Regions from separate parts of the Streptomyces sp. NPDC058469 genome, predicted to be linked through region 2. Evidence: predicted binding sites of a transcription regulator. Region 2 holds the regulator's gene; each other region holds the start of a gene.
The links. The regulator HrcA, encoded in region 2, represses chaperone genes, less so after heat shock. The targets are predictions, from matches to a motif close to TTNGCACTCNGNNNNNCNGAGTGCNAA.

Region 1 (9,702 bases), on a different contig from region 2:
CGGGTGACCTTGACCGGGTCGATGACGCCGGCCTTGACCAGGTCGCCGTACTCGCCGGTCGCGGCGTTGAAGCCCTGGCCCTGCTCGAGCTCGGCGACCTTGGCGGTGATGACGTAGCCCTCCAGGCCGGCGTTCTCCGCGATCCAGCGCAGCGGCTCGACGACCGCGCGGCGCACGACCGCGACACCGGTGGCCTCGTCGCCGGTCTTGTCGAGGTTGCCCTCAAGGACCTTGGCGGCGTGCACCAGAGCGGAGCCACCACCGGAGACGATGCCCTCCTCGACCGCGGCGCGGGTCGCGGAGATGGCGTCCTCCAGACGGTGCTTCTTCTCCTTCAGCTCCACCTCGGTGGCGGCGCCGACCTTGATCACGCACACGCCGCCGGCCAGCTTCGCGAGGCGCTCCTGGAGCTTCTCGCGGTCCCAGTCGGAGTCGGTGTTCTCGATCTCGGCCTTGATCTGGTTGACGCGGCCCGCGACCTCGGAGGAGTCGCCGGCACCGTCGACGACGGTCGTGTCGTCCTTGGTGACCGTCACGCGGCGGGCGGAGCCGAGCACGTCCAGGCCGACCTGGTCGAGCTTGAGGCCGACCTCCTCGGCGATGACCTGAGCACCGGTGAGGGTGGCGAGGTCGCCGAGCATCGCCTTGCGGCGGTCGCCGAAGCCGGGGGCCTTGACCGCGACCGCGTTGAACGTGCCGCGGATCTTGTTCACGACCAGGGTCGACAGGGCCTCGCCCTCGACGTCCTCGGCGATGATCAGCAGCGGCTTGGAGGCGTTGGCCTGGATGACCTTCTCCAGCAGCGGCAGCATGTCCTGGATGGAGCTGATCTTGCCCTGGTGGATGAGGATGTACGGGTCCTCGAGGACCGCTTCCATCCGCTCCTGGTCCGTCACGAAGTACGGCGACAGGTAGCCCTTGTCGAAGGCCATGCCCTCGGTGAAGTCCAGCTCCAGACCGAAGGTGTTGGACTCCTCGACGGTGATGACACCGTCCTTGCCGACCTTGTCCATCGCCTCGGCGATGAGCTCGCCGACCTGGCTGTCCTGCGCGGACAGACCGGCCACGGCGGCGATGTCGGCCTTGTCGTCGATCGGCCGCGCGGTGGCGAGCAGCTCGTCGGAGATGGCCTTGACGGCGGCGTCGATGCCCTTCTTCAGGGCGGCCGGGGAGGCACCCGCGGCAACGTTGCGCAGGCCCTCGCGTACGAGCGCCTGGGCGAGCACGGTGGCGGTGGTGGTGCCGTCACCCGCGATGTCGTTGGTCTTGGTCGCCACCTCCTTCACCAGCTGGGCACCGAGGTTCTCGTACGGGTCGTCGAGCTCGACCTCGCGGGCGATGGTGACGCCGTCGTTGGTGATGGTGGGGGCGCCGAACTTCTTGTCGATGACGACGTTGCGGCCCTTGGGGCCGATCGTCACCTTGACCGTGTCGGCAAGCTTGTTGACGCCGCGCTCGAGGGCGCGACGGGCGTCCTCGTCGAACTTCAGGATCTTCGCCATGGGAGCGGTTCAGCCCTCTCGGAAAACGTGGGTGAAACGAACTACGCCCCTGACGCCCGGCTTCATAAGGTCGCGGGGGCCAGGGGCGCAGCTCAAAACAGAATGTGCTTCAGATGGTGCTTGAAGCGAATTACTTCTCGATGATCGCGAGCACGTCGCGGGCCGAGAGGACGAGGTATTCCTCGCCGCTGTACTTCACTTCGGTGCCGCCGTACTTGCTGTACAGCACGATGTCGCCGGTCTTGACGTCGAGCGGCAGGCGCTCGCCGTTCTCGAAGCGACCCGGGCCCACGGCCAGGACGACGCCCTCCTGGGGCTTCTCCTTGGCCGTGTCCGGGATGACCAGGCCAGAGGCCGTGGTCTGCTCGGCGTCGAGCGGCTGGACCACAATGCGGTCCTCAAGCGGCTTGATGGCAACCTTGGAGCTGGTGGTCGTCACGATCCGACCTCCCCCTTCGGAGATCTCACGGGGTTAACTGTCTGAGGTGGCGACCAGGTCGATCCGTCGTCGCGGGTGCCGGACCTGCCCGTCGCTATTGGCACTCTCCAGGGGGGAGTGCCAGGTCTGAGACTATGACTGCGATTAGCACTCGGTCAAGCGGAGTGCCAATGCCCGCGGCGCTGAACCAGAATTTTGAAGTCACCCCGAAGGCGTTGGGCTAGAGGTAGTCCTCCAAGCGGCCCACCGTCAGGCCCCGCCCCTGGATGCCGCGCAGCAGCCGTGCCGTGCTGTCGGCCGGGGTCGGACCGACGCGGACGATGTCGCCCGGGGCGAGGTGGTGGTCGCCGTGGGCATAGGTCAGCGGGCCGGTCGTCGTGGAGGCTCGCCACAGGACCAGGGCGGAGACTCCGCAGTCGGCGGCGGCCCGGAGGGTCGTCGTGTCGTACGTGCCGTAGGGGGGCCGGAGCAGACGGGACCTGGGGCGGGGCCGGTGGCCGCAGATCTCGGTGCGCTGGGCGGCGTAGGGCAGGCCGGTGAAGTGGCCGTGCTCCGGTGCCGTTCGGAACATGGTGACCGGGAGCCGTAGTTCGCGGACCATGTCGGCGAACCTGGGGTCGCGGCGCGCACCCGCGTCGTCGTAGGTCAGGAAGACGACCTTGTCGCGGGTGCGGACGTGGTCCACGACGGGTGGGAGGCCCGGACCCGCCGAGCGGGCGGCGGGACGGGGGGCCGGTTTCGGGGCGGGGGCCAGCGGGGCCGTCAAACCCCAGTGGCGGTACGGCTGTTCGTGGGACGGGCCGTGCGAGTGGACGCGTTGGGCGGCCTTCTTGCCGAGCCGTTCGATGGGGTCGACGGACTGGGCGCAACCGGTGAGGAGGGCGGCCGCCAGGGCGACGGCCACCGGTACCCGCAGACGGCCCGCCCGCCTCACAGGTAGTCCTCCAGGCGGGCCACCGCATAGCCCTCGGCCGTGACCTTGCCCAGGAAGCGGCGCATGTCGTCGACCATCGTGCCCTTCCAGTCCGCACGGCCCCGGAAGTGCGTCAGGACGATGTCGCCGGGGTGCAGGGACCGGTCGTCCTCGCGGTACTCCCAGTGGTCGACGTACACCTCCTCGTCCCAGATCGGGGCGTACTTGATGCCACAGGACTTCGCGGCGACGAGGGTGTCGTGGTTGTAGTTCCCGTACGGCGGCCGGAAGACCGTCGGGGCCTTGCCGAACTGCTTCTTCATGATGTCCTGCATGCCGCAGATCTCGCGCTTCTGCTCGGCGTAGGACAGCCCCGGCAGGTACGGGTGCGTGAGGGTGTGGTTGTTGACCGTGTGCCCCTGGGCCTGCATCTTCCGGAAGTAGCCGTAGTCGTCCTTCACCAGGTAGTTGCTGAGGAAGGCCGTGTACGGGAGCTTCAGGTCGCTCATCATCCGCAGGAACGCAGGGTCCTTGTTCTCGCCGTCGTCGATGGTGAGGAAGACGATCTTCTGTTTCGTGGGGATCGTCGTGAAGACCGGCGGGAGGTTCAGCTCCTCCTGGTCGTCCACCTCGAAGCCCTTGCGCGCGGTGATCTCCGGCTTGGGCGCCGGGGCCGGCGGCGCCGTGAGCGGCACCTTCGCCAGCCCCCAGCGCTTCGCGGCGGCGACCCGGGCGGCGTACGCGGCGCGCAACTTGGTCGCGTAGGAGTCCAGCGCGCGGGCCGGGGGCGCGTGCAGCGGCTGCGCGCCCTGCGCCGGGTGGACGGCCGCGCCCGAGCCGGGCTGGGTGCAGCCGGAGACGAGGGCGGCGAGGGCCAGGGCGGCGAGCGCGCCACGGGCGCCCGTCCTCCGACCCCGGATCCCCCGATTCCCGTACGCCCGATTGATGTCATTTTGTACGACTACTCGCATGGGGTCGGATCCTTTCAGGCCCCGGCCACGATCCCGTGCCGACACCTCCAAGACACCGCCACCGGAGGCACACCGTCCACCGACTGGCCCACAATGACCCGGTGAACGACCCCGTACTCGCCTTCGCCGCCCTGCTCACCCCCGAGGGCCGCGCCCTCCTCGACGAGGTCCGCGGCACCGACCCGGCCAAGGAACTCGCCGTCGCCACCCGCCTGCGCCGCGAACACCCCGCCGACCTCGTCTCGGCGGCCCTCGGCCAGACCCGGCTGCGGCAACGTGCGGCGGCGGCGAAATTCACGCCCGAGGACGCCGACCGGATGTTCTTCACCCCGAACGGCTTCGAACAGTCGACCCGGGCGAGCGTCGCCACGTACCGCGCCGGCCGGCTGCTGGACCTGGGCGTGACCTCCGTCGCCGACCTCTGCTGCGGAATCGGCGGCGACGCGATCGCGCTGGCGCGGGCGGGGGTGCGGGTACTGGCCGTGGACCGCGATCCGCTGACGGTCGCTGTCGCACGGGCCAACGCGGAGGCGCTGGGACTGACCGACCTGATCGAGGTACGGGAAGCGGATGTGACGGAGGTGGACACGTCCGCGTACGACGCCGTGTTCGTCGATCCCGCGCGGCGGGGCGGGCGGGGGCGCATCTTCGATCCCGAGGCGTACTCGCCGCCGTTGTCCTGGGCCGTCGGCGCCGCTACGACGGCCCCGCTCGCCGCGCTGAAGATCGCACCCGGGGTACCGCACGAGGCGATCCCGGCGGCGGCCGAGGCGGAGTGGATCTCGGACGGGGGTGACGTGAAGGAGGCTGTGCTGTGGTTCGGGACAGGAGTGCGGCCGGGGGCGGTGCGGGCAACTCTCCTGCCGGGTCCGCGAGTTCTGCACGGGCGCGGGCTGCCGGACCCTGAAGTCCGTCCCGTGGGGCGGTACTTGTACGAACCCGACGGCGCCGTCATCCGCGCCCATCTCGTCGCCGAGGTGGCGGAGGAGGTCGGGGGCGGACTCGTCGACGAGACCATCGCCTATGTGACAGCGGACGAGCTACGGCCGACTCCGTACGCCTCCGCCTATGAGATCACTGATCAACTCCCCTTCGGCGTCAAGAAGTTGAAGGCGCTGTTGCGGGAGCGGGAGGTGGGCGTACTCACCGTGAAGAAACGGGGGTCGGCCGTCGAACCGGAGGAGCTGCGGCGGAAGGTGAAGCCTCAGGGGCCCAACTCGGCGACGGTGTTCCTCACTCGGGTGGCGGGGGCGCCAACTATGTTGATCGGGCGGCCTGTCTGAACTCTCCGCCAGGGGAGGGGCTCGATGGTGTGGTCGGGGAGGACATGGACTCGGGCGCGAAGGCTTGCCGCATAGGCGAGGCCGTAGGCGTAGGAGATCATCCGTCCACTCCTGCTCCCTCAACCGCAGGTCCGCGTCGAACTGGAGCCGGATCTTCTCCCCCGAGTTCCCCGGCCATGTGACGCCCCGTCGAATTCCGGCACCAGGCACCTGTCCATGGACCCCCTTTGCGCTACGACCGCGCCATGACCGGGCTACGACGCCTCCGCCGCCCGGTGCAGCAGGAGTTGGCGTTCGCGTTCGTTGCGGGCCAGCGAAGCCGCTCGTACGAACTCAGCCTTCGCCTCCGTCGTACGGCCCAGGCGGAGGAGCAGGTCGCCGCGGACACTCGGGAGCAAGTGGTAGTCGCGCAGGGCGGGTTCGGTGGCGAGGGTGTCGACGATGGCCAGTGCCGGGGCCGGGCCCTCCGCCATCGAGACGGCCACCGCGCGGTTCAACTCGACCACTGGAGAAGGGGATCGGACGGCGAGGAGGCCGTACAGGGTCGCGATCGTCCGCCAGTCGGTCTCGTCGTAGGTGTACGCGTGGGCGTGGCAGGCGGCGATGGCGGCCTGGAGGGCGTAGGGGCCGGGGGCGCCGGTGGACGTGGTGTCCGCGCGGCCCAGGGCGGTGATGCCGCGGGCGATGAGCAGGCGGTTCCAGCGGCGGCGGTTCTGGTCCTTGAGGAGGACGGGGTCGCCGTTCGGGGCGGTGCGGGCGGCCGAGCGCGAGGCCTGGAACTCCAACAGGGAGGCCAGGGCGTGCACTTCGGGTTCCTTCGGCATCAGGCCGGCCAGGAGACGGGCCAGGCGGAGCGCGTCCTCGCAGAGGCTCGGGCGGAGCCAGTCGTCGCCCGCCGTCGCCGCGTAACCCTCGTTGAAGATGAGGTAGATGACGTCCAGGACGGAGCCGAGGCGGGCCTCGCGGTCGGGGCCGTAGGGGACCTCGAAGGCGACGTTCTTGGTGGCCAGGGTGCGTTTGGCGCGGACGATGCGCTGGGCGATCGTCGGCTCGGGGGCGAGGAAGGCGCGGGCGATCTCGGGGGTGGTCAGGCCACCGAGGAGGCGCAGGGTGAGGGCGGTGCGGGCCTCGGCGGAGAGGACCGGGTGGCAGGTGGTGAAGACCAGGCGCAGGAGGTCGTCGTCGATGTCGTCGGGGGCGGAGGGTTCCTCGGGCGGGGCCGTCGTCTCCAGGGTGCGGCCGATCTCCTGGAGCTTGCGGGCGTAGTTCTCCCGGCGCCGGATCAGGTCGACGGCGCGGTGCCTGGCGGTGGCCATGAGCCAGGCGCCCGGGTTGTCGGGCACACCGTCCCTCGGCCACTGCTCCAACGCGGCGACCAGCGCGTCCTGCGCGAGTTCCTCGGCGATACCGACGTCGCGGACTGTGCGTGCCACGGCGGCGATGATGCGGGGGGACTCGATGCGGAAGACGGTCTCGATGGTGCCGCGCGGGTCCGTGGCGCTGCCGTGCGGGTCGGGGGTGGGCTGCGATTCCGAGGTCACAGCCCACCATGCAACACCCCTGACGGCCTCAGACCAAGGAAGGCCGGGAGGCCAAGGAAGGTCGGCAGGCCGGGGAACCCTCAGCCCTCCGCGATCTCCCGCACCTCGCACGTCACGGTCCAGAACTCCTCGTGCACCTTCAGGAACCGCTTCGTCCACTCGATCGCCTCGGCCATGTCCTTGCACTGCATGAGCGCGTAGCCGCCGACGACCTCCTTGGACTCGGTGAAGGGGCCGTCGGTCACGGAGATCTTGCCGCCCTCCCAGTGCACGCGGGCGCCCTGCGCGGTCGGGGTGAGGCCCGCGGTGTCGAGCATCACGCCGGCCTTGGTGATCTCCTCGATCAGCTCGCCCATGCGCTGCATCAGCTCGGGGCTGGGGCCCTCGGAGGGGGCGGTCTTCTCGTCGATCTGTACGAGGGAGAGGTAGCGGGGCATGGTGACTCCTCGGGTGGGACTCGGGCCGGGTCCTTCCCGGCCTTTCAACCATGCGTCGAACGACGGGCGCCCGGATCGACACACTCGCCGGAATTCCCCGAAGATTCTTTTGCCCGCCTGTTTCCGCAGGTCAGCGCAGCGATCCCGTAGGTCAGCGCAGCGACTCCCACAGATCACTCGCCGCCGGCTCCTTCGCCACCACCCGGTTCGGATCGGACGGTGCCGTGACGTTCGGCATCGTCACCGTCGTCACCGCGTCCGCCGACAGGCCCTTCAGGCTCTGGCCGAGGCTGATGAGTTCGCTCAGGGAGTCGAGGCCGGTGTCGGTGGTGAGGCTGTCGGTGACCGCGTCGGTGACCTCGTAGAGCTTGGTGGGGTCGGTGAGGAGGTCGTGGGAGGCGATCTGGGTCAACAGGGCCTTCACCAGCATCTGTTGGAGGCCTATTCGGCCGAGGTCGCTGCCGTCGCCTATGCCGTGGCGGGTGCGGGCGAGGGCCAGGGCCTGCGTGCCGTTGAGGTGGTGGGTGCCCTTCTTGAGGTGCAGGTGGCTGTCGTCGTCGTTGATGTCCTGGGTCGTGGTGACCGTGACGCCGCCGAGCGCGTTGACCAGCTTCGCGAAGCCCGCGAAGTCGATCTCTATGTAGTGGTCCATGCGGACGTCCGTGATCGACTCGACCGTCTTGACCGCGCAGACCGGCCCGCCCACCGAGTACGCGGTGTTGAACATCGCGCTGTACGCCACCGACGTCGAACCCCCCGACGACAGCGGGCAGGACGGGCGCGTGACGAGGGTGTCGCGCGGGATGCTGACGATCGTGGCCTTCGTACGGCCCGCGTCGAGGTGGACGACCATCGCCGTGTCGGAGCGGGCGCCGGAGCTGCTGCCGCCGCCGAGTGCCTGGTTCTCCTTGCCGCTGCGCGAGTCCGAGCCGAGGACCAGGATGTTCAGGGAGCCGGTCGGCACGGGGGCGGCGGACGCGGACGCGGCGGCGGACGGTGTGGTCACCGCCTTCGCGGGGCGGTTGGCGCCGAGCGCGCTGTCGATGTCGACGCTCTTGATGTTGCTGTTGAGGTGCCAGTAGGCCCAGCCGGCCGTGGCGACGCCCAGGACGAGGGCGCCGGCCAGAGTGAGGCCGGCGATCTTCAGCACTCGTGATCGCCGGCCCACGCGTCTGTCCTCGTCAACGTTCTCTTTGTCCGTCACGGGGAGGAACGTAAGTCCGAATTATTAGGAGAAAGTTAGGGGAGGCGTCCTGAGACGGTTTTCTATGGAAAATTTCACGCTTCTCAGCCCCGCTTCACTCCCCCGCGCTCCCCTCGCCCCTCCCAGCGCCTCCCTCATCCCAGAGTCACCACCGGCACGGGGTTGCTTCCGCTCCAGGACGCGTTGAACCCGAACGTCACCGAACCCCCGTCCGGGACAGTCCCGTTGTAGGTCGCGTTCGCACAACTCACGGCCGTGCCCGACTGGGTGCAGGTCGCGTTCCAGGCCTGGGTGAGCTGCTGGCCGGCGCCGTACGTCCAACTCGCCTTCCAGGACGACAGCGAGGCCCCGGAACAGGCGATCGTCACCTGCCCCGTGAACCCGGCGTTCCACTGGCTCGTCACGCCGTACGCCGCCGAGCACGCCCCGTTCGTCGGCGGCGGGGTCGTGGTCGTGCCGCCGAGCGCCTCCGAGATGCCGTAGTACGCCGGTTTCGGCGCGTAGTTCTCGTCGTACGGCGTCGCCACCCCGTAGCCCGGGAAGGTGCTCGGCACCCACGAGTCGGAGTCGGTGAAGCCCCAGACGGTGACGTTCACGCAGCGTGTCACCGCTACGCAGGCGGCCATGACGCTCTTGAAGTCGGCCTTCTGCTGGGCGAGTTTCGTGCTGTCCGCCGGGAGTGCCATCCGTACGTCGAGTTCGGTGATCGCCACGTCCACGCCCAGGTCGGCGAAGCGCTGGATGTTCTGCTGGAGGGTGGCCGGGACCTGGCCGAGGATGAGGTGGGCCTGGAGGCCGACCCCGTCGATCGGGACGCCCGCCGCCTTCAGGGACTTGACCAGGTTGTAGAGGGCGGTGGACTTCGCGTTGACACCCTCGACGTTGTAGTCGTTGATGTACAGCTTGGCGGCCGGGTCGGCCGCGTGCGCCCAAGTCAGCGCCTGCGCCATGTAGTTGGCGCCGAGGCCGTTGTACCAGAGCGTCGAGCGGTAGGTGCCGTCCTCGTTGAAGGGCTCGTTCACCACGTCCCAGGCGGTGATCTCGCCCTTGTAGCGGCCGACTTCGGTACTGATGTGGTTCTGCAGCAGGCTGCTCAGCTGGGCCGACGTCCACGTGCCGTTCGTCAGCCAGCTCGGGTTCTGGCTGTGCCAGACCAGGGTGTGGCCGCGCACCTGCTGGTTGTGGGCCTGCGCGAAGGCGACGATCTGGTCCGCCTCCGACCAGTTGAAGCTGCCCTGGGTCGGCTCGACGGTCCCCCACTTCATGGCGTTGCCGGGGGTGAGCGAGCTGAACTGGGCGCCGGCGATGTCGCCGTACGTGCCGGTGAGTTTGGAGCCGGTGACCGCGGTGCCGATGACTTTGCCCTTCGCGGCGGCGAGGTCGCGCAGCGGGGTGTCGGCGGCGTGCGCGGC
Region 2 (9,702 bases):
TCTCGTCGCCGCGCTCGCCGGACAGCTGATCGTGCCGAGGCTGGCCGACTGGTGCGCCGTATGGCTGGAGGACGAGGCGACGGGCCGCGGCGGAGGCTGGGGCGAGAGCGCCGGGGCCGGCGCCGGGCCGCGCCTGGCCCGGGTCTGGCACGGCAGCGAGAACCGCATCGAGGAACTGCGCGGCGCCCTGGAGAAGCACCCGCCCCGCCCGCCCGACTCCCTGCGGCCCGTGTCCTACCCTTGGCCCGCCGACGCCCTCGGCCCGCACGGGACGTACGGCGCGGCACTGGCGTACCGGCTGATCGCGGGCGGCCGTCCGCTCGGCACGCTGGTCATCGGACGGTCCGGGCTGCCCCGTTTTCCCGACGAGGTCACCGGCCTGGTCGAGGATCTCAGCCGCCGCGTCGCGCTCGCGATCGGCGCGGCCCGCCAGTACGCCCGCCAGGCCACCATCAGCCGCGTCCTCCAGCGCGGCCTGCTGCCCGGCGCCGTCGCCGAGATCCCCGGCCTGCACAGCGCCCTCGTCTACGAGCCGTGCGACAAGGGCGGCCCCAGCGGCGACTTCTACGACGTGTTCCCGGCCGGCGACGGCCGCTGGTGCTTCGCCCTCGGCGACGTCCAGGGCAAGGGCCCCGAGGCCGCCGTAGTGATCGGACTGGCCCGCCCGTGGCTGCGGCTCCTCGCCCGCGAGGGCTACCGCGTCGCCGACGTCCTCGACCGCCTCAACCAGCTCCTCCTCGACGACGCCACCGAGGCCGCCGACGCGGCGGCCCACGCGCTGGTGGCGGCGGGTGGCATGCCGGGCCCGGTCGGCGACGGCCCCCGCTTCCTCTCCCTCCTCTACGGCGAGCTGGTCCCCTTCGACGGCGGCGTCCGCTGCACCCTCGCCTCCGCCGGACACCCACTGCCGCTGCTCCTCGGGCCGGACGGCAGCGTCGGTACGGCAGCCCGCCCGCAGACCCTCCTCGGGGTCATCGAGGACGCCACGTACACCAGCGAGACCTTCGAACTGCGCCCCGGCGACAGCCTGTTGTGCGTCACGGACGGGGTGACCGAGCGGCGCTCCGGCTCCGTCCAGTTCGACGACGGCGACGGCCTCGCGATCGCGCTCGCCGAGTGCGCGGGGCTGAGCGCCGAGCTGATCGCGGAGCGGATCAAACGGCTGGTGCACGAGTTCGGCGGCCGACCCCCGGAGGACGACATGGCGCTGCTGGTGCTCCAGGCGGAATAGGCGGAAGGAGGCGGAAGAGGTGGTGCAGGCGGAAGAGGCGGAGCGGACAGTCGTACGGGTGCTGGACAATGGAGGACATGCCTTCCGCACTCCCCGACGGCGAGCCCGTCCCCGATGACGGCGCCCTGCCCGCCCCGGCGCTCGCCGGGGCCGCAGACCGACCCCTCGGGTTCTATCTGCACGTCCCGTACTGCGCGACCCGCTGCGGCTACTGCGACTTCAACACCTACACGGCGACCGAGCTGCGCGGCACGGGCGGAGTGCTGGCCTCCCGCGACAACTACGCGGACACCCTGATCGACGAGGTCCGCCTGGCCCGCAAGGTCCTCGGCGACGACCCGCGCCCGGTCCGCACGGTCTTCGTCGGCGGCGGCACGCCCACGCTGCTCGCGGCGGGCGATCTCGTACGGATGCTGAGCGCGATCCGGGACGAGTTCGGCCTCGCGCCGGACGCGGAGATCACGACGGAGGCGAACCCGGAGTCGGTGGACCCGGCCTATCTGGCGGCCCTCCGCGACGGCGGCTTCAACCGCGTCTCCTTCGGCATGCAGAGCGCGAAACAGCACGTACTGAAAGTCCTGGACCGCACCCACACCCCCGGCCGCCCCGAGGCGTGCGTCGCGGAGGCCCGCGCGGTCGGCTTCGACCACGTCAACCTCGACCTGATCTACGGCACCCCGGGCGAGACGGACGACGACTGGCGCGCGTCCCTCGACTCCGCCCTCGGTGCGGGCCCCGACCACATCAGCGCGTACGCCCTGATCGTCGAGGAGGGCACCCAGCTGGCCCGCCGCATCCGCCGGGGCGAGGTCCCGATGACGGACGACGACGTGCACGCCGACCGCTATCTGATCGCGGACGAGGTGATGTCGGCGGCGGGCTTCGACTGGTACGAGGTGTCCAACTGGGCAACGTCGAATTCCGGCCGTTGTCTCCACAACGAGCTCTACTGGCGCGGCGCCGACTGGTGGGGCGCGGGCCCCGGAGCCCACTCGCACGTGGGCGGGGTGCGGTGGTGGAACGTGAAGCATCCGGGGGCGTACGCGGGTGCCCTCGCCTCCGGCCGCTCACCGGGCGCAGGCCGCGAGATCCTCTCGGCGGAGGACCGCCGGGTGGAGCGCATCCTGCTGGAGCTGCGGCTCCGCGAGGGGGCACCGCTGGACCTGCTCCACGAGGACGGCCTCAAGGCCTCCCGCCGGGCGCTCACGGACGGACTCCTGCAACAGCGGCCCTACGACGAGGGGCGCGCCGTGCTCACCCTGCGCGGGCGGCTCCTGGCCGACGCGGTGGTGCGGGACCTGGTGGACTGACGGGAACTGTCAGCGGTTGTGGTGCGGGACCTGGTGGGCTGATCGAACCCGTCAGTGGCCGTCGGGGGCCGTGACGAAGTCGATCAACTCCTCGACCCGCCCCAGCAGTTCCGGCTCCAGGTCCTTGTACGACCCCACCTTGGCCAGAATCGCCTGCCACACCGCACCGGTGTTTTCCGGCCAACCCAGGGACCGGCACACGCCCGTCTTCCAGTCCTGCCCGCGTGGGATCCGGGGCCAGGCGGTGATGCCCACGGAGGACGGTTTCACGGCCTCCCAGATGTCGATGTACGGGTGGCCGACGACGAGGGCGTGCTCGCTGGTGACCGACTGGGCGATGCGCCACTCCTTGGTGCCGGGGAGCAGGTGGTCGACCAGGATGCCGAGGCGCGCGTCCGGGCCCGGGGCGAATTCCTCCACGATGGCGGGCAGGTCGTCGACGCCCTCCAGGTACTCGACCACCACGCCCTCGATGCGCAGGTCGTCGCCCCACACCCGCTCGACGAGCTCGGCGTCGTGCCGGCCCTCCACGTAGATCCGCCCGGCGCGGGCCACGCGTGCGCGTGCACCGGGGACGGCCACCGAACCGGATGCCGTACGAGTGGGCCGTAGGGGACTGGAAGGCGGCCTGACCAGGGTCACCACCCTGCCCTCCAGGAGGAAGCCCCTCGGTTCCAGCGGGAACACCCGGTGCTTGCCGAAGCGGTCCTCCAGGGTGACCGTGCCGGCCTCGCAGCGGATCACCGCGCCGCAGAAACCGGTGCCCGGCTCCTCGACCACCAGGCCCGCCTCCGCGGGGACCTCGGGGGCCGGCTTGGGCTTCTTCCACGGCGGGGTCAGGTCGGCGGAGTACTGGCGCATTCGGATGACGATAGGAGAACCGGGCCGACCGCCGTCACGACACGCCGAAACGCGTTGCCAACGCGTCCCGTTGGGCCCGCACGAACCCCGCGTCCACCACCGCTCCGTGACCGGGCACGTACAGCGCGTCCTCCCCGCCCAGGTCGAGAAGCCGGTCAAGCGCGGCCGGCCAGTGCGACGGTACGGCGTCGGGGCCCGCCTGGGGTTCGCCGGACTCCTCGACGAGGTCGCCGCAGAAGACGACCGGCGGGGAGCCGGGGACGAGGACCGCGAGGTCGTGGGCCGTGTGTCCGGGGCCGACGTTCGCGAGCCTGACCTGCCGGTCTGCGCCCAGGGGGAGCGTCAGCTCGTCCGACACCAGGTGACGCGGGTACGTCAGGGCGTCCACGGCCTCGTCGGCCACGCGTGCGTGCAGCCCGTTTTCGACAGCGTCCGTGCGCAGCGCCTCCCGCTCACGCGTCAACACCCGCTCCACGCCCACCGCGCCGAACACCTCGACGCCCGTGAGCGCCGCGGCCCCGAAGACATGGTCGAAATGGGCGTGGGTGAGCGCGAGATGGGTCACACGGCGCCCGGCGAGCGCCTGCGCCTCCGTACGCAACCGCGCGCCCTCCGCGAGGCTCGACCCGGCGTCGATCATCAGCGCCGAACCGTCCCCGACGACCAGCCCGACCGTGCAGTCCCAGCCAGGCAGCCGGCACCGGCCCACCCCGGCCGCGACCCGCTCCCACCCCACCTCTTCCCAAGTCACCGTCATACGGCGACGCTAACGGTGACGGCACTCGGGGCGTGACATCGCAGGACCGGCCTTGCCCAGGGTGTACCTCACGGCCGTACACTGGGCCGGGGAACGCTGGCACTCACGCGCACAGAGTGCCAGGAAAGGGCAGCCCGGCAACAAAACGGCGACCAGAACTGGAGGTGTGCGCGATGCTCAGCGAACGCAGGCTTCAGGTGCTGCGCGCCATTGTCCAGGACTATGTCGGCACCGAGGAGCCAGTGGGGTCCAAGGCGCTCACCGAGCGGCACAGCCTCGGCGTCTCCCCGGCGACCGTGCGCAACGACATGGCGGCCCTGGAGGACGAGGGGTACATCGCCCAGCCGCACACCAGTGCGGGGCGTATCCCGACCGACAAGGGCTACCGGCTCTTCGTCGACAAGCTCGCCGGCGTCAAGCCGATGACCGGCCCCGAGCGCAAGGCGATCCAGAACTTCCTCGACGGCGCGGTCGACCTCGACGACGTCGTGGGCCGTACGGTACGGCTGCTCGCGCAGCTCACCCGGCAGGTCGCCGTCGTGCAGTACCCCTCGCTGACCCGCTCGACCGTCCGGCACGTGGAGCTGCTGTCGCTGGCCCCCGCGCGCGTGATGCTCGTGCTGATCACGGACACCGGGCGGGTCGAGCAGCGCATGGTCGACTGCCCGGCGCCGTTCGGCGAGGCCTCGCTCGCGGATCTGCGGGCGCGGCTCAACAGCCGGATCGCGGGCCGCCGCTTCGCGGACGTCCCGCAGCTCGTGCAGGACCTTCCGGAGGCCTTCGAGGGCGAGGACCGAGGCACGGTCGCGACGGTGCTCTCCACCCTCCTGGAGACGCTCGTCGAGGAGACCGAGGAGCGGCTGATGATCGGCGGCACCTCCAATCTGACCCGCTTCGGACATGACTTTCCCCTCACCATCCGCCCCATCCTGGAAGCGTTGGAGGAGCAGGTCGTGCTCCTCAAGTTGCTTGGTGAGGCGGGGGATTCGGGCATGACCGTACGGATCGGTCATGAGAACGCCTATGAGGGACTCAACTCCACGTCGGTGGTGTCGGTCGGCTACGGTTCGGGCATCGAGGCAGTCGCCAAGCTCGGCGTGGTCGGACCGACCCGCATGGACTACCCGGGAACGATGGGAGCGGTACGCGCAGTGGCACGGTACGTCGGACAGATCCTGGCGGAGTCATAAGTGGCCACGGACTACTACGCCGTTCTCGGCGTGCGTCGCGACGCGTCGCAGGATGAGATCAAGAAGGCCTTCCGCCGGCTCGCGCGCGAGCTGCACCCGGACGTGAATCCGGATCCGAAGACCCAGGAGCGGTTCAAGGAGATCAACGCCGCTTACGAGGTGCTCTCGGACCCGCAGAAGAAGCAGGTCTACGACCTCGGCGGCGACCCCCTCTCGCAGGCGGGCGGCGCGGGCGCGGGCTTCGGAGCCGGTGGCTTCGGGAACTTCTCGGACATCATGGACGCGTTCTTCGGTACGGCGTCGCAGCGCGGACCGCGCTCGCGCACCCGCCGGGGCCAGGACGCCATGATCCGGCTGGAGATCGAGCTCGACGAGGCTGCCTTCGGCACCACGAAGGACATCCAGGTCGACACGGCCGTCGTCTGCAACACCTGCAACGGCGAGGGCGCCGCCCCCGGCACCTCCGCACAGACCTGTGACATGTGTCGCGGTCGCGGTGAGGTCTCGCAGGTGACCCGGTCCTTCCTGGGCCAGGTCATGACGTCCCGCCCGTGCCCGCAGTGCCAGGGCTTCGGCACGGTCGTGCCGACGCCGTGCCCGGAGTGCGCCGGTGACGGCCGCGTCCGCTCGCGGCGCACGCTCACGGTCAAGATCCCGGCCGGTGTGGACAACGGCACGCGGATCCAGCTCGCGGGCGAGGGCGAGGTCGGCCCCGGCGGCGGCCCCGCCGGTGACCTGTACGTCGAGATCCACGAGCTGCCGCACGCGATGTTCCAGCGCCGCGGTGACGACCTGCACTGCACGGTCACGCTCCCGATGACGGCGGCGTCCCTCGGCACGAAGGTGCCGTTGGAGACGCTGGACGGCATGGAGGAGGTCGACATCCGACCGGGCACCCAGTCCGGCCAGTCGATCCCGCTGCACACCCGCGGCATCACACATCTGCGCGGCGGCGGCCGGGGCGACCTCATCGTCCACGTCGAGGTCACCACCCCGACCAAGCTGGACGTGGAACAGGAACGCCTGCTCCGCGAACTGGCCAAGCTGCGCGGCGAGGAGCGGCCCACGGGGACGTTCCAGCCGGGGCAGCAGGGGCTGTTCTCGCGCCTCAAGGACGCTTTCAACGGTCGCTGAGAGGGTCCGGGGGCTGCCGCCCCCGGGCCCTCTCCTCGGTCCGAACGGCCTCGTCCTTCATGGCCGGACCGGCTGAAAGTAATGGCATGTGCCAGGGCCAAGGCCGGATTCGGACTTGTTCGGAGGACGTGACAACATGCCGTCATGTCCTCCGCACTGACCGATCTCCTCCCTCATCCGATCGTGCAGGCCCCGATGGCGGGCGGTGTCTCCGTCCCGCGTCTCGCGGCCGCCGTGTCCGAGGCCGGCGGGCTGGGGTTCCTCGCCGCCGGGTACAAAACGGCCGACGGCATGTACCAGGAGATCAAGCAGCTGCGGAGTCTGACGGGCCGCCCCTTCGGCGTGAACCTCTTCATGCCGCAGCCGGAGTACGCGGACAAGGCCGCGGTCGACGTCTACGCCCACCAGTTGGCCGGCGAGGCCACCTGGTACGAGACGGAACTCGGCGACCCGGACAGCGGCCGTGAGGACGGCTACGACGCCAAGCTGTCCGTCCTGCTGGACAACCCGGTGCCGGTGGCCTCCTTCCACTTCGGGATCCCGGCCCCGGCGGTGCTGGACGCGCTGCGCCGGGGCGGCACCTTCACCCTCGTCACCGTCACCACCGCCGAGGAGGCCCTCGCCGTGGAGCGGGCCGGTGCCGACGCGGTGATCGCGCAGGGCGTCGAGGCCGGCGGCCACCAGGGCACCCACCGCGACCTCCCGGAGAACGACGGCGCCAGCGTCGGCCTGCTCTCCCTCGTCGCCCAGATCCGCGAGACCGTGAACCTCCCGATCGTCGCCGCCGGCGGCCTGATGCGCGGCAGCCAGATAGCCGCGGCCCTCGCGGCGGGCGCGAGCGCGGCCCAGCTCGGCACGGCGTTCCTCGCCACCCCGGAGTCCGGCGCCCACGCGCTCCACAAGCTGGCACTCACCAACCCCCTGTTCACGCGTACCGAGTTGACCCGCGCGTTCTCCGGCCGCCCGGCCCGCGGCCTGGTCAACCGTTTCATGCGCGAGCACGGCCCGTACGCCCCCGCCGCGTACCCGGAGATCCACCACCTGACCTCGCCGCTGCGCAAGGCCGCCGCCAAGGCCGGCGACGCGCAGGGCATGGCCCTGTGGGCCGGACAGGGCCACCGCATGGCACGCGAGCTGCCCGCCGGCCAGCTGGTCGAGGTGCTGGTCGCCGAACTGGCCTCCGCCCGGACAGCGTTGTCGTCCGGGGGCGACCTCCGGTGACCGCGCCGGTGTTCGTGGTCGAGTCCCTTCAGGGTGTGGGCCCCGGTTCCGTCGCCGAGGTGGACGGCCCCGAGGGACGGCACGCCGTTTCCGTACGGCGGCTGCAGCCCGGCGAGGACGTCGTCCTCACGGACGGGCAGGGCCGGGGCGCCTCCGGTGTGGTCCTCAGGGCCGAGGGCAAGGACCGCCTGATCGTCGAACTCCACGATTTCCCCGTCGAGTCCGAGCCCACCCCCCGCATCACCGTCGTCCAGGCCCTCCCCAAGGGCGACCGCGGCGAGCTGGCCGTCGAGACGATGACCGAGACCGGCGTCGACGCGATCGTCCCCTGGGCGGCCTCCCGTTGCATCACGCAGTGGAAGGGCGACCGGGGTCTCAAGGCCCTCGCCAAGTGGCGGGCCACCGCACGGGAGGCCGGCAAGCAGTCCCGCCGGCTGCGCTTCCCGGAGGTCGCGGACGCGGCAACGAGCAAGCAGGTTGCGGCACTTCTGGCCAAAGCCGACTTCGCCGCCGTGCTCCACGAGGACCGCGACTACGGCAGCGAGCCCCTGGCCACCGCCGAACTCCCCGCCGAGGGCGAGATCGTGCTGGTCGTGGGCCCCGAAGGAGGCGTCTCCCCCGAGGAGTTGGCGCTCTTCGAGGACGCGGGGGCGAAGGCATGCCGGCTCGGGCGTAGCGTGCTGCGTACATCGACGGCCGGGACCGCGGCGACCGCGCTGCTCCTGGGCCGTACCGGACGCTGGTCCTGAACCAGGGGGGATCGCCCGTGGAACTCGCCCAAGTACGGCTGCTCGTCACCGACTTCGCCGCCTGCTACCGCTTCTACGCCGAAGTCCTCGGCCTGAAGCCCCAGTCGGGGGCCGCCGAGGGACCGTACGAGAAGTTCAGCCCCTCCATCGGCTCGGCCGGGATCGCGCTGCAGGACCGGGCGATGATGGCCCAAGTGCTGGGCGAGCTGGGGGACTTGGCGACGGGGCACCGGTCGCTGGTGGTGCTGCGGGTGGACGGACTGGACGGGTACTGCGAGCAGATCACGGCCCGGGGCGCGGTACTGCTGCACGGGCCCGCGCCGATGACGGACCGGATGCGGGTCGCCCATCTCAAGGACCCCGAGGGCAATGTGGTGGAGCTTCAGGAGTGGCTGCTGCTGCGCGGCTGAGGCCACGCGCCGGTGCATTACGCCCCCGGCGCACGGGTGGCCGTATGCGCTCTTCCGTGTGCGCCGCGACGGTGGCAGGCTGCCGTCCATGGGGGCTTTGAGACGGAACTGGCGTCGGCCGCGCGGGCGGCGGGTGGCCGCTGTGGCGGGGCTCGCGGTGGTGACCGTGGGCGGGGCCGTCGCGTGCCAGCCCGGTGATCTCAGCTCGGCGACCGTCGCGTACACGACCGACAAGACGGCGACCGCGGAGTTCAAGCGGGACCATGTGAGCGTGCGCTGGCTGACCTGCACCGGCAACTACGGCAGCGGCAACAAGGCCTACACGCCAGGGAAGACGCCCTCGCCGACCGAGACCACGGTCGTCAGCGTCGACTGCCAGGGGCAGACGAGCGACAACCGGGACATCACCGTCACCGGCAAGGTCACCCGGGCCGTCGACGGCGCGTGCGTACGCGGTGACCTGGTCGGCAAGGTGGCCGGTAAGCAGGTGTTCCACGTCACCGGGCTCGGCGACTGCAACGCGGCGACGCCGTCGTCCGTGTCCAACCCGAACCCGACCCTCACCTACGGCCCGGGACCGACCGTCACCGTCACGGTCACCAAGACGATCTGGTGCAAGGGCGACCCGACCTGCTGGCCTGTCGAAGGCAAGTGATCCAAAGGGCTGTCGGCGGATACCGCCGATGCATAACCTGATCAGGTGACTCAGCCCTCAGCGTCCGCAGCCCAGGCCTATCTCCGCTTCCCGCACCTGCACGGCGAGTTGGTCGCCTTCACCGCCGAGGACGACGTGTGGCTGGCATCCCTCGACGGCGGCGGAAGGGCCTGGCGGGTCAGCG
Region 3 (9,702 bases), on a different contig from region 2:
ATTTTCTGGAGCCGCTGCTGGACGCGGGGCAGGTGAACCACATCCAGTACGGCATGCCGTTCGCCGCGTCTACGCGCGTCCTCTTCTACAACAAGACCCTCTTCACCGAGGCCGGCCTGACCCCGCCGAAGGACTGGAGCGAGCTGGCCGCCGACGCGGAGGCGCTGAAGGAGCGGGGCGTGAAGTACCCGTTCGCGCTGCCGCTCGGTTCCGAGGAGGCGCAGGCCGAGACGATGCAGTGGCTGCTCGGCGGGGGCGGTGGCTACACCGACGACATCGGCACGTACACCCTCGACTCCACGCAGAACATCTCCACCTTCACCTGGCTGCGCGACGACCTTGTCGCCAAGGGCCTGACCGGGCCCGTGGCGCCGGCCAAGCTCAACCGCGCGGACGCGTTCGCCGCCTTCGCCAACGGTGACGTAGGCATGCTCAACGGGCACCCGACCCTCATGCAGCAGGCCGCCAAGAAGGGCGTCAAGTTCGGCACGGTCGCGATGCCGGGGCGTACCGGCAAGGCCAAGACCACGATGGGCGTCGCCGACTGGATGGCCGCGTTCAAGCAGAACGGTCACCGCGAGCAGATCGGCGACTTCCTCGACTTCGTCTACAGCGAGAAGAACGTCCTCGCCTTCTCCCGCGAGTACGACCTCCTGCCGGTGACCAACTCCGCGTCCGAGGCGATGCAGGCATCGAAGCAGGACCAGGCTCTACGGCCCTTCCTGGAGGAACTCCCGCTGTCCACGCTCTACCCGGTCGGCAACACCTCCTGGTCCACGGTCAGCGCCGACATAAAGAAGCGGATAGGCCAGGCGGTGGCCGCGAACGGCAGCCCGGCTGCGGTGCTGGGGCAGTTGCAGGCGTCGGCTTCGTTGGCGGAGAGCGGCAAGTAACGGCGGCAGCGGCGGGGAGTGGGCGGAGCCGGGGCCGTTGTCAGTGGCGGGGGTTACGGTGCAGGGCATGGACAAGGACCGGCCCTCGCGGCTTCCCTCACTGAACCGGAGGGAACAGGACATCCTCGCGTTGGAGCGCCGCGGCTTCCCGGGCCCCGGCGTGAAGGAACGCGCGATCCGCGAGGAACTGGGCCTGGCCCCCGTGCGCTACTACCAGCTGCTCAACGCCCTGCTGGACGACGAGCGGGCCCTGGCCCACGACCCGGTGACGGTGAACAGGCTGAGACGGGTCCGTGACACGCGGCGCTCGGAGAGGTGAGGAGAGGTGTGGGTCCCGGCCGTGCGGCGGTGAGCGAGGGGTAGGACCGCCCCCACCCGGATAGGGTCGTTGACATGGGCAGCCCTCAGGACTCCACCGATCCCCTGCACGCACTGCCGACCCCCGTCACCCGTGCCGGGCGCGAAGGCCTTGAGGCGATCCTCGCCAAGCCCGCCGCCGCGGTGATCGGACTCGACTTCGACGGCACGCTCGCACCGATCGTGCCGGACCCCGAGCAGGCCCGCGCGCATCCGGGCGCGGTGCCGGCGCTGGCCGCACTCGCCCCGAAGGTGGCGTCCGTGGCCGTGATCACCGGCCGCCCGGCCGGCGTGGCGGTCCGCAACGGCGGCTTCGCGGGCGTCCCGGCCCTGGCACACCTGGTCGTCCTCGGTCACTACGGCACGGAACGCTGGGACGCGGTGAGCAGCACGGTCAGCGCGCCCGCCCCGCATCCCGGGGTCGCGGCGGTCCGCGCCGAACTCCCGGGCTTCCTCGACCGGATCGGCGCCTGGCAGGGCACGTGGATCGAGGAGAAGGGCCGCGCGCTCGCGGTCCACACCCGCCGAGCCGAGGACCCCCAGGCCGCCTTCGAGGCCCTACGAGCCCCCCTCACCGAGCTCGCCACCCGCCACGGCCTGATCGTCGAACCCGGCCGCATGGTCCTGGAGCTGCGCCCACCCGGCATGGACAAGGGCGTAGCCCTCCTCGACTACCTCCGCGAGACCGGCGCCGAGTCGGTCCTCTACGCGGGCGACGACCTCGGCGACCTCCCCGCCTTCGCGGCCGTGGAAAAACTCCGCTCGGACGGCGTCCCCGGGTTGCTGGTCTGCAGCGGCAGCGACGAGGTCACGGAGTTGCGGGAACGGGCCGACCTGGTGGTGGACGGCCCGGCGGGGGTCGTAGGACTGCTGTCGGCGCTCGCGGCTCAACTGGGGTGATTCGAGGCCGGGGTGGGGGCCTAGACCTGCTACTGGCCTCTCCGGAGGCTGGGGTCCTTTCTAACCAGTCATGAACCACCACAGTGGTTAGGAACGGCCCCAGCTTCCAGCGACCCCCACGGCCGCTCTGCCGCTCCCCCGACGCGCCCCGCCCCGGCCCCGCTCAACTCGTCCGATCGCGCAGCGCGTTCAGCTGTTCCAGGAACCACTGGGCCGGAGGCAGGGCCGTAGCCGCCGCCGTCAACCTCTTTGTCCGCTCGGCCCGTTCCCCGGCCGGCATGGTCAACGCCTCGTGGAGCGCGCCGGCTGTGGCGATCACGTCGTACGGGTTGACCGGGATCGCGTCCTCGCCCAACTCCTCGTAGGCGCCCGCCTCCCGGGAGAGGACCAGGACGCAGCCCTCGTCGGAGACGACCGGGACCTCCTTGGCGACGAGGTTCATGCCGTCGCGGATGGGGTTGACGAGGGCCACGTCGGCGAGGCGGTACGCGGCCAGGGAGCGGGCGAAGTCGTCCTTGACGTGCAGGACGACCGGGGTCCAACCCGCCGTCCCGTACTGGGAGTTGATCTCGTCGGCGACCCGCTGCACCTCGGCCGTGTAGTCGCGGTAGACGGCGAGGTCCTGCCGGGAGGGGTAGGCGAACGCCACGTGGACGACCTGCTCCAGCAACTCCGGGTGGTCGTCGAGGAGTTGGCGGTACGCCAGCAGTCCGCGCACGATGTTCTTGGACAGTTCGGTGCGGTCGACGCGGACGATGGTCCTGCGGCCCGCGCCGATCTCCTCGCGCAGTGCGACGATGCGCTCCTCCACGTCCGGCTCGTGCGAGCGGGCGCGCAGGAAGTCGGCGTCGGCGCCGAGGCCGTGGACGCCGATCCGCGTGTCACCCGGGCCCCCGGCGAACTCCGTACAACAGGCCGTGAACGCGTCCGCCCAGCGGTGGGTGAGGAAGCCGAGCCGGTCCGCGCCGAGCATGCCCGTCAGCAGCTGCTCCCGGATGTCGTCCGGCAGCATCCGGAAGTAGTCCGCCGGTGCCCACGGCGTGTGCGAGAAGTGGCCGATCCGCAGATCCGGCCTCAACTCCCGCAGCATCCCCGGCACCAGGCACAGGTGGTAGTCCTGCACGATCGCGACCGCGCCCTCCGCCGCCTCCTGTGCCAGCGCCTCCGCGAACGCCCGGTTGTACGTCTCGTACGACGCCCACTGGCGCCGGAACTCCGCGTCGAAGACCGGCTCCAGCGGGGTCTGGTACAGCATGTGGTGGACGAACCACAGCACGGAGTTGGCGATGCCGTTGTACGCGTCGGCGTGTACATCGGCCGGGATGTCCAGCATCCGTACGCCGTCCTCGCCGACCCCGCGCCGTACGGCCTCGCGGTCGCCGTCGGACAGCGCCGAGCACACCCACAGCGCACCCGCGTCCGGGCCGATCGCCGACAGCCCGGACACCAGCCCGCCGCCGCCGCGCTTGGCGCGCAGCGAACCGTCGTCGCCCACCTCGTACGAGACCGGGCCGCGATTGGACGCGACGAGCACCTGAGCGGCACCGCGAGGGGAGGGGGAAGCCGTAGAAGCCGTGGAAGCCATACGCCACAACCTAGCCCGGCCCGGAAACGCTCAAACGTACGGACGGCCGTCTGCGGACCGTATGAGTCCGTATACGACCGTCCGTGACCGTCTATGACTGTGCGGTTATGCCACCTTGCGGGACTGGTACTCGGTGATGTCCGCCATCGGCGGCCGTTCCTCCGTGTCCACGGAGTACGTGCGCGGCTCGAAGCCGTCCGGACCCCGTTCGAACTGGGTCAGGGACGGCCGGATGAGGTGACCGCGGGCCAGCCTCAGCTGAGCCGTGCGGTAGATCTGCGCGGCCATGCGACCCAGCGCCTGCCCGTCCTGGTGCCGGTGCTTGCGCACGCCGACGTCGACCTGGGCGAGGGCGTTCAGGCCCACCAGGTGCAGCGCGTCGACGAGCATGCCCAGCTCGACGCCGTAGCCGACGGGGAACGGCAGTTGTTCGAGCAGTGAGCGGCGGGCCGCGTACTCGCCGCCGAGCGGCTGCACGAAACCGGCCAGCTGCGGCCAGTGCATGTTCAGCAGCGGGCGCGCCATCAGCTCGGTGACCCGGCCGCCCTGGCCCGCCGCGCCGCCGAGCGGGCGGTCGTACATCGCCTTGACGAGGTCGACGCCGGGGTCGGTGAGCAGCGGGCCCACGATCCCGGTGACGAAGTCGGAGGAGAACTCCTTCAGGTCCGCGTCGATGAAGCAGACGATGTCACCGCTCGTCACGAGCAGCGAGCGCCACAGCACCTCGCCCTTGCCGGGCACGGCGGGGATGCGGGGCAGGATGTCGTCACGGTGCACGACCCGGGCGCCCGCCGCGGCGGCCACCTCGGAGGTGCGGTCGGTGGACCCGGAGTCGACGACGACGATCTCGTCGACGAGCGGGACCTGCTGCATGAGGTCGTGACGGATGATCGCGACGATGTCGCCGACCGTCGCTTCCTCGTTGAGCGCGGGCAGCACGACACTGACCGACTGGCCCGTGCGCTGCTTGGCGGCCAGAATCTTGTGGAGCGGGCGATCGGTCATGGACCAGGAGCGGGTGCTCAGCCAGCGCTCGACTTCCTTCAGCACGTTGCGCGGCTCCTCTGCGTTCTCTCGGCGAGCAGTGATCACGGAGTGTGTGTGATCCGTCTCGCGGTTCGGACGGCTCACTCAACTGTCCTGGCCTTCGGTTACAGTTTTGAACAACGCTGATGACCATCGCATGTCGGGGGTTGTCGACGCTCACGCAAGTGACACAACCGCATACACAACTGAACACCGCTCATCCAGAGGGGCAGAGGGATACGGCCCGTTGAAGCCCCGGCAACCCTCCAGCCGGTCTTGTCACGTTGATGTGGCGAGGCTCCCGGCTCGGGAAGGTGCCAAATCCGTCTCACGGCGAGATGCGTCGTGAGGAAGATGAGGAAAGGGCCTCGCCTCCATGGCTGCGCAGACTGTCGCAAGCACCACGAACCCCGCGAACACGGACACGAACTCCGCGAACGCCGTCGATCTCGGCCCCGCCGCCGCGCTGTCCTGCCGCGAGTGCGGCCACCGCGTCCCGCTCGGTCCGGTCTTCGCCTGCGAGGAGTGTTTCGGCCCGCTGGAGATCGCCTACGACTTCTCGGCCTACGACACCGAAGAGCTCCGCAAGCGCATCGAAGCGGGCCCCGCGAACATCTGGCGGTACGCGCCCCTGCTGCCCGTCCCCGCCGACGTGGCCGACAAGCCGAACATCAACCCCGGCTGGACCAAGCTCGTCCAGGCCGACAACCTCGCCCGCGAACTGGGCGTCGACGCGGGCAAGTTGTTCGTCAAGGACGACTCCGGCAACCCGACGCACTCCTTCAAGGACCGCGTCGTGGCCCAGGCCATCGAGGCCGCCCGCGCCTTCAACTTCACGACCCTCTCCTGCTCCTCCACCGGCAACCTCGCGGGCGCCGTCGGTGCCGCCGCCGCGCGGGCCGGCTTCCGCTCCTGCGTGTTCATCCCGCACGACCTGGAGCAGGGCAAGATCGTCATGGCCGCGATCTACGGCGGCGAGCTCGTCGGCATCGAGGGCAACTACGACGACGTGAACCGCTTCTGCTCCGAGCTGATCGGCGACCCGGCCGGCGAGGGCTGGGGCTTCGTCAACGTCAACCTGCGGCCGTACTACGCGGAGGGCTCCAAGACCCTCGCGTACGAGATCTGCGAGCAGCTGGGCTGGCAGCTCCCCGACCAGCTCGTGGTTCCCATCGCCTCCGGGTCGCAGCTCACGAAGATCGACAAGGGTCTGCAGGAGCTGATCAAGCTCGGGCTCGTCGAGGACAAGCCGTACAAGATCTTCGGGGCGCAGGCGGAAGGATGTTCGCCGGTGTCCGTCGCCTACAAGGCCGGGCATGACGTCGTACGTCCGCAGAAGCCGAACACGATCGCCAAGTCGCTGGCGATCGGGAACCCGGCGGACGGCCCTTACGTGCTGGACATCGCCCGGCGTACCGGTGGGGCTGTTGAGGACGTCAACGACGAGCAGGTTGTCGACGCGATCAAGTTGCTGGCCCGGACCGAGGGGATCTTCGCGGAGACCGCCGGTGGGGTGACCGTCGGTGTGGCGAAGAAGCTGATCGAGAACGGGTTGCTGGATCCGACGCTGACCACTGTCGTGTTGAACACCGGTGACGGTCTGAAGACGCTGGACGCGGTTGCCGGCACGGGGCTCACCGCGACGATCCGGCCGAACCTCGAGTCGTTCAGGGAAGCTGGGCTCGCGTCGTAAGCGTCGTTCTTTGTCTGCGGGCCCGTGGGGGTTGGTCGCGCCCGCGCGGCGGTAGCAGCACGTCGACACAGCCCCGCGCCCCTGAAAGCCAGAAGCCGTACCTGACCGGAGGTCTTGAGCATGAGCGTTTCTGTCCGCATCCCCACCATCCTTCGCACCTACACCGGCGGTAAGGCCGAGGTCTCCGCCGAAGGTGCCACCCTCGCCGAGGTCATCACGGACCTGGAGAAGAACCACACGGGCATCTCCGCCCGCGTCCTGGACGATCAGGGCAAGCTGCGGCGGTTCGTCAACGTGTACGTCAACGATGACGACGTGCGGTTCGAGCAGGGGCTGGAGACGGCCACTCCGGAGGGGGCCGGCGTCTCGATCATTCCGGCCGTCGCCGGCGGCTGATAATTACCCTCGGTAACGCCGATTACCAAGAGTTCATCGAATTGCCCCCTCCGTGAGAGAAGCGGAGGGGGCAATTCTGTAGGGTTGAGCGGGGTACAGTTGGGGAACGCGCTCCACTCCGCATGCCGGACGCATATGAGTACCCGCTCCGCGTGCGATGAGAAGTAGCCAAAGTGTGCAGACTTTTTGCGCGTTATGTTCCCTTTATCGGGCCCGACTTGCCCTGAAGTCGGACGAATTCTCCGTAAATTCCCGACCGGTCCTGCCCGGAATTCTCGTCGGATTGACCTGTTGCAGACGGCAGTTGGACGGATACATTCGGCCGCGGTCGACGCGTTCCGGCGCACGCCCCCAATCCTGTGGGGGGTGAGGTCTGACCCGGATCCGCGAAGTGCGGGTCCGTGCAAGGGCCAGTAATAGGGGAGTTAGGCATGGCTCAGGGCACCGTCAAATGGTTCAACGCGGAGAAGGGGTACGGCTTCATCGCGGTCGACGGTGGTGCGGATGTTTTCGTCCACTACAGCGCGATTCAGATGGACGGCTACCGCACCCTGGAAGAGGGTCAGCGGGTCGATTTCGAGATCTCGCAGGGTCAGAAGGGGCCGCAGGCGGACATGGTCCGGCTCGCGACCAGCTGAAGCACGCGCCGACGAACAGCAGCGACGTTCTTCGTTCCTCACCGAAGGGCTCGTACTCCTGGGGGGTCACCTCCTGGGGTACGGGCCCTTCGTCATGCCCGGAGCGTGCCCGGAGCGTGCCTCGCGCGTCCGTCACGCAGGCCCCGCGCGCACCTCGCGCGCCCCGTGAAGGAGGGGCCCAGAACGCGGGAGCCGCTTGCACTCGACCATGCCGAGTGCTAATCATTGGCGTTAGCACTCTGAAGGTGAGAGTGATAACGAAGGACCGGGTCGGTGAGGCCCGCAGGCCAGGTGGTGCAAGGAACCACGGGGCAGGCAGGCCGTCCGTCGCGGGCGCCAGCGCGGTCCGGAGCAATCCACCCCAGTCCGGGAGGACCACTTCACATGGCCAAGATCATCGCGTTCGACGAGGAGGCACGGCGCGGTCTCGAGCGCGGGATGAACCAGCTCGCCGACGCCGTCAAGGTCACCCTTGGCCCCAAGGGCCGCAACGTCGTCCTCGAGAAGAAGTGGGGCGCCCCCACGATCACCAACGATGGTGTTTCCATCGCCAAGGAGATCGAGCTCGAGGACCCGTACGAGAAGATCGGCGCCGAGCTGGTCAAGGAAGTCGCCAAGAAGACGGACGACGTCGCCGGTGACGGTACGACCACCGCGACCGTCCTGGCCCAGGCCCTCGTCAAGGAGGGTCTGCGCAACGTAGCCGCGGGCGCCAACCCGATGGCCCTCAAGCGCGGTATCGAGAAGGCCGTCGAGGCCGTCTCCGGTGCCCTGCTGGAGCAGGCCAAGGACGTGGAGACCAAGGAGCAGATCGCTTCTACGGCCTCCATCTCCGCCGCCGACACCCAGATCGGCGAGCTCATCGCCGAGGCGATGGACAAGGTCGGCAAGGAAGGCGTCATCACCGTCGAGGAGTCCCAGACCTTCGGTCTTGAGCTTGAGCTCACCGAGGGTATGCGCTTCGACAAGGGCTACATCTCGGCGTACTTCGCCACCGACATGGAGCGTATGGAGGCCGTCCTCGACGACCCCTACATCCTGATCGCCAACTCGAAGATCGCCAACGTCAAGGACCTGCTCCCGCTCCTGGAGAAGGTCATGCAGTCGGGCAAGCCGCTGCTGATCATCGCCGAGGACGTTGAGGGCGAGGCCCTGTCCACGCTGGTCGTCAACAAGATCCGCGGCACCTTCAAGTCCGTCGCCGTCAAGGCTCCGGGCTTCGGTGACCGTCGCAAGGCCATGCTCGGCGACATCGCCATCCTCACGGGCGGCGAGGTCATCTCCGAGGAGGTCGGCCTCAAGCTGGAGAACGCGACCGTGGATCTCCTCGGCCGCGCCCGCAAGGTCGTCATCACCAAGGACGAGACGACGATCGTCGACGGCTCGGGCTCGGCGGACCAGGTTGCCGGTCGCGTCAACCAGATCCGCGCCGAGATCGAGAACAGCGACTCGGACTACGACCGCGAGAAGCTCCAGGAGCGCCTCGCCAAGCTCGCCGGCGGCGTCGCCGTCATCAAGGCGGGCGCGGCCACCGAGGTCGAGCTCAAGGAGCGCAAGCACCGCATCGAGGACGCCGTTCGCAACGCGAAGGCGGCCGTCGAGGAGGGCATCGTCGCCGGTGGCGGCGTCGCGCTCATCCAGGCGGGCCACGTCTTCGAGAAGCTTGAGCTCGAAGGTGACGAGGCGACCGGTGCCGCGATCGTGAAGCTGGCCCTTGAGGCCCCGCTGAAGCAGATCGCCGTCAACGGTGGCCTCGAAGGCGGAGTCGTCGTCGAGAAGGTCCGCAACCTGCCCATCGGTCACGGCCTCAACGCCGCGACCGGTGAGTACGTGGACATGATCGCCGAGGGCATCATCGACCCGGCGAAGGTCACGCGCTCTGCCCTGCAGAACGCCGCGTCCATCGCCGCGCTGTTCCTCACCACCGAGGCCGTCATCGCAGACAAGCCCGAGAAGGCCGGTGCCGGCGCGGGTGCCGGTGGCGGCATGCCGGGCGGTGACATGGACTTCTGATCGACCTCTGGTTGATCAACGGTCTTACCGAGGGCGGTACTTCCTGTTCCGACAGGAGGTACCGCCCTCGGGCGTGTCCGGGTCACGGGTGGTCGGGGTCACAGGTGTCCGGGATCACAGGCCGAGGTGCGGGACGGTTGGAATGAGGGGCTTGGCCGGGGGGTTGTTGTTGACGCATGATCGATGCATACGCACATACCA

Region 1: the regulator HrcA is predicted to act here: its motif matches at 2,086-2,112, upstream of groES (co-chaperone GroES).
Region 3: the regulator HrcA is predicted to act here: its motif matches at 7,684-7,710, upstream of groL (chaperonin GroEL).

The regions. Positions count from the first base shown of each region.
Region 1 covers NZ_JBHXME010000025.1:36,353-46,054, forward strand. The annotation lists gene groL (chaperonin GroEL) at 1-1,502, opposite strand, end outside; gene groES (co-chaperone GroES) at 1,633-1,941, opposite strand; gene ACFWP5_RS14660 (hypothetical protein) at 2,162-2,875, opposite strand; gene ACFWP5_RS14665 (polysaccharide deacetylase family protein) at 2,872-3,825, opposite strand; gene ACFWP5_RS14670 (methyltransferase domain-containing protein) at 3,927-5,108, shown strand; gene ACFWP5_RS14675 (RNA polymerase sigma factor) at 5,363-6,649, opposite strand; gene ACFWP5_RS14680 (YciI family protein) at 6,730-7,086, opposite strand; gene ACFWP5_RS14685 (LCP family protein) at 7,238-8,290, opposite strand; gene ACFWP5_RS14690 (endo-1,4-beta-xylanase) at 8,425-9,702, opposite strand, start outside.
Region 2 covers NZ_JBHXME010000002.1:204,340-214,041, reverse strand. The annotation lists gene ACFWP5_RS02220 (SpoIIE family protein phosphatase) at 1-1,231, shown strand, start outside; gene hemW (radical SAM family heme chaperone HemW) at 1,309-2,541, shown strand; gene ACFWP5_RS02210 (DUF3097 domain-containing protein) at 2,593-3,402, opposite strand; gene ACFWP5_RS02205 (MBL fold metallo-hydrolase) at 3,437-4,159, opposite strand; gene hrcA (heat-inducible transcriptional repressor HrcA) at 4,333-5,349, shown strand; gene dnaJ (molecular chaperone DnaJ) at 5,350-6,483, shown strand; gene ACFWP5_RS02190 (nitronate monooxygenase) at 6,628-7,704, shown strand; gene ACFWP5_RS02185 (16S rRNA (uracil(1498)-N(3))-methyltransferase) at 7,701-8,453, shown strand; gene ACFWP5_RS02180 (VOC family protein) at 8,471-8,863, shown strand; gene ACFWP5_RS02175 (hypothetical protein) at 8,952-9,518, shown strand; gene ACFWP5_RS02170 (S41 family peptidase) at 9,564-9,702, shown strand, end outside.
Region 3 covers NZ_JBHXME010000241.1:1,309-11,010, reverse strand. The annotation lists gene ACFWP5_RS49240 (extracellular solute-binding protein) at 1-893, shown strand, start outside; gene ACFWP5_RS49235 (DUF3263 domain-containing protein) at 961-1,212, shown strand; gene otsB (trehalose-phosphatase) at 1,287-2,150, shown strand; gene ACFWP5_RS49225 (trehalose-6-phosphate synthase) at 2,314-3,735, opposite strand; gene ACFWP5_RS49220 (glucosyl-3-phosphoglycerate synthase) at 3,841-4,785, opposite strand; SAM riboswitch class I at 4,976-5,122, shown strand; gene thrC (threonine synthase) at 5,138-6,454, shown strand; gene ACFWP5_RS49210 (MoaD/ThiS family protein) at 6,575-6,850, shown strand; gene ACFWP5_RS49205 (cold-shock protein) at 7,282-7,488, shown strand; gene groL (chaperonin GroEL) at 7,873-9,501, shown strand.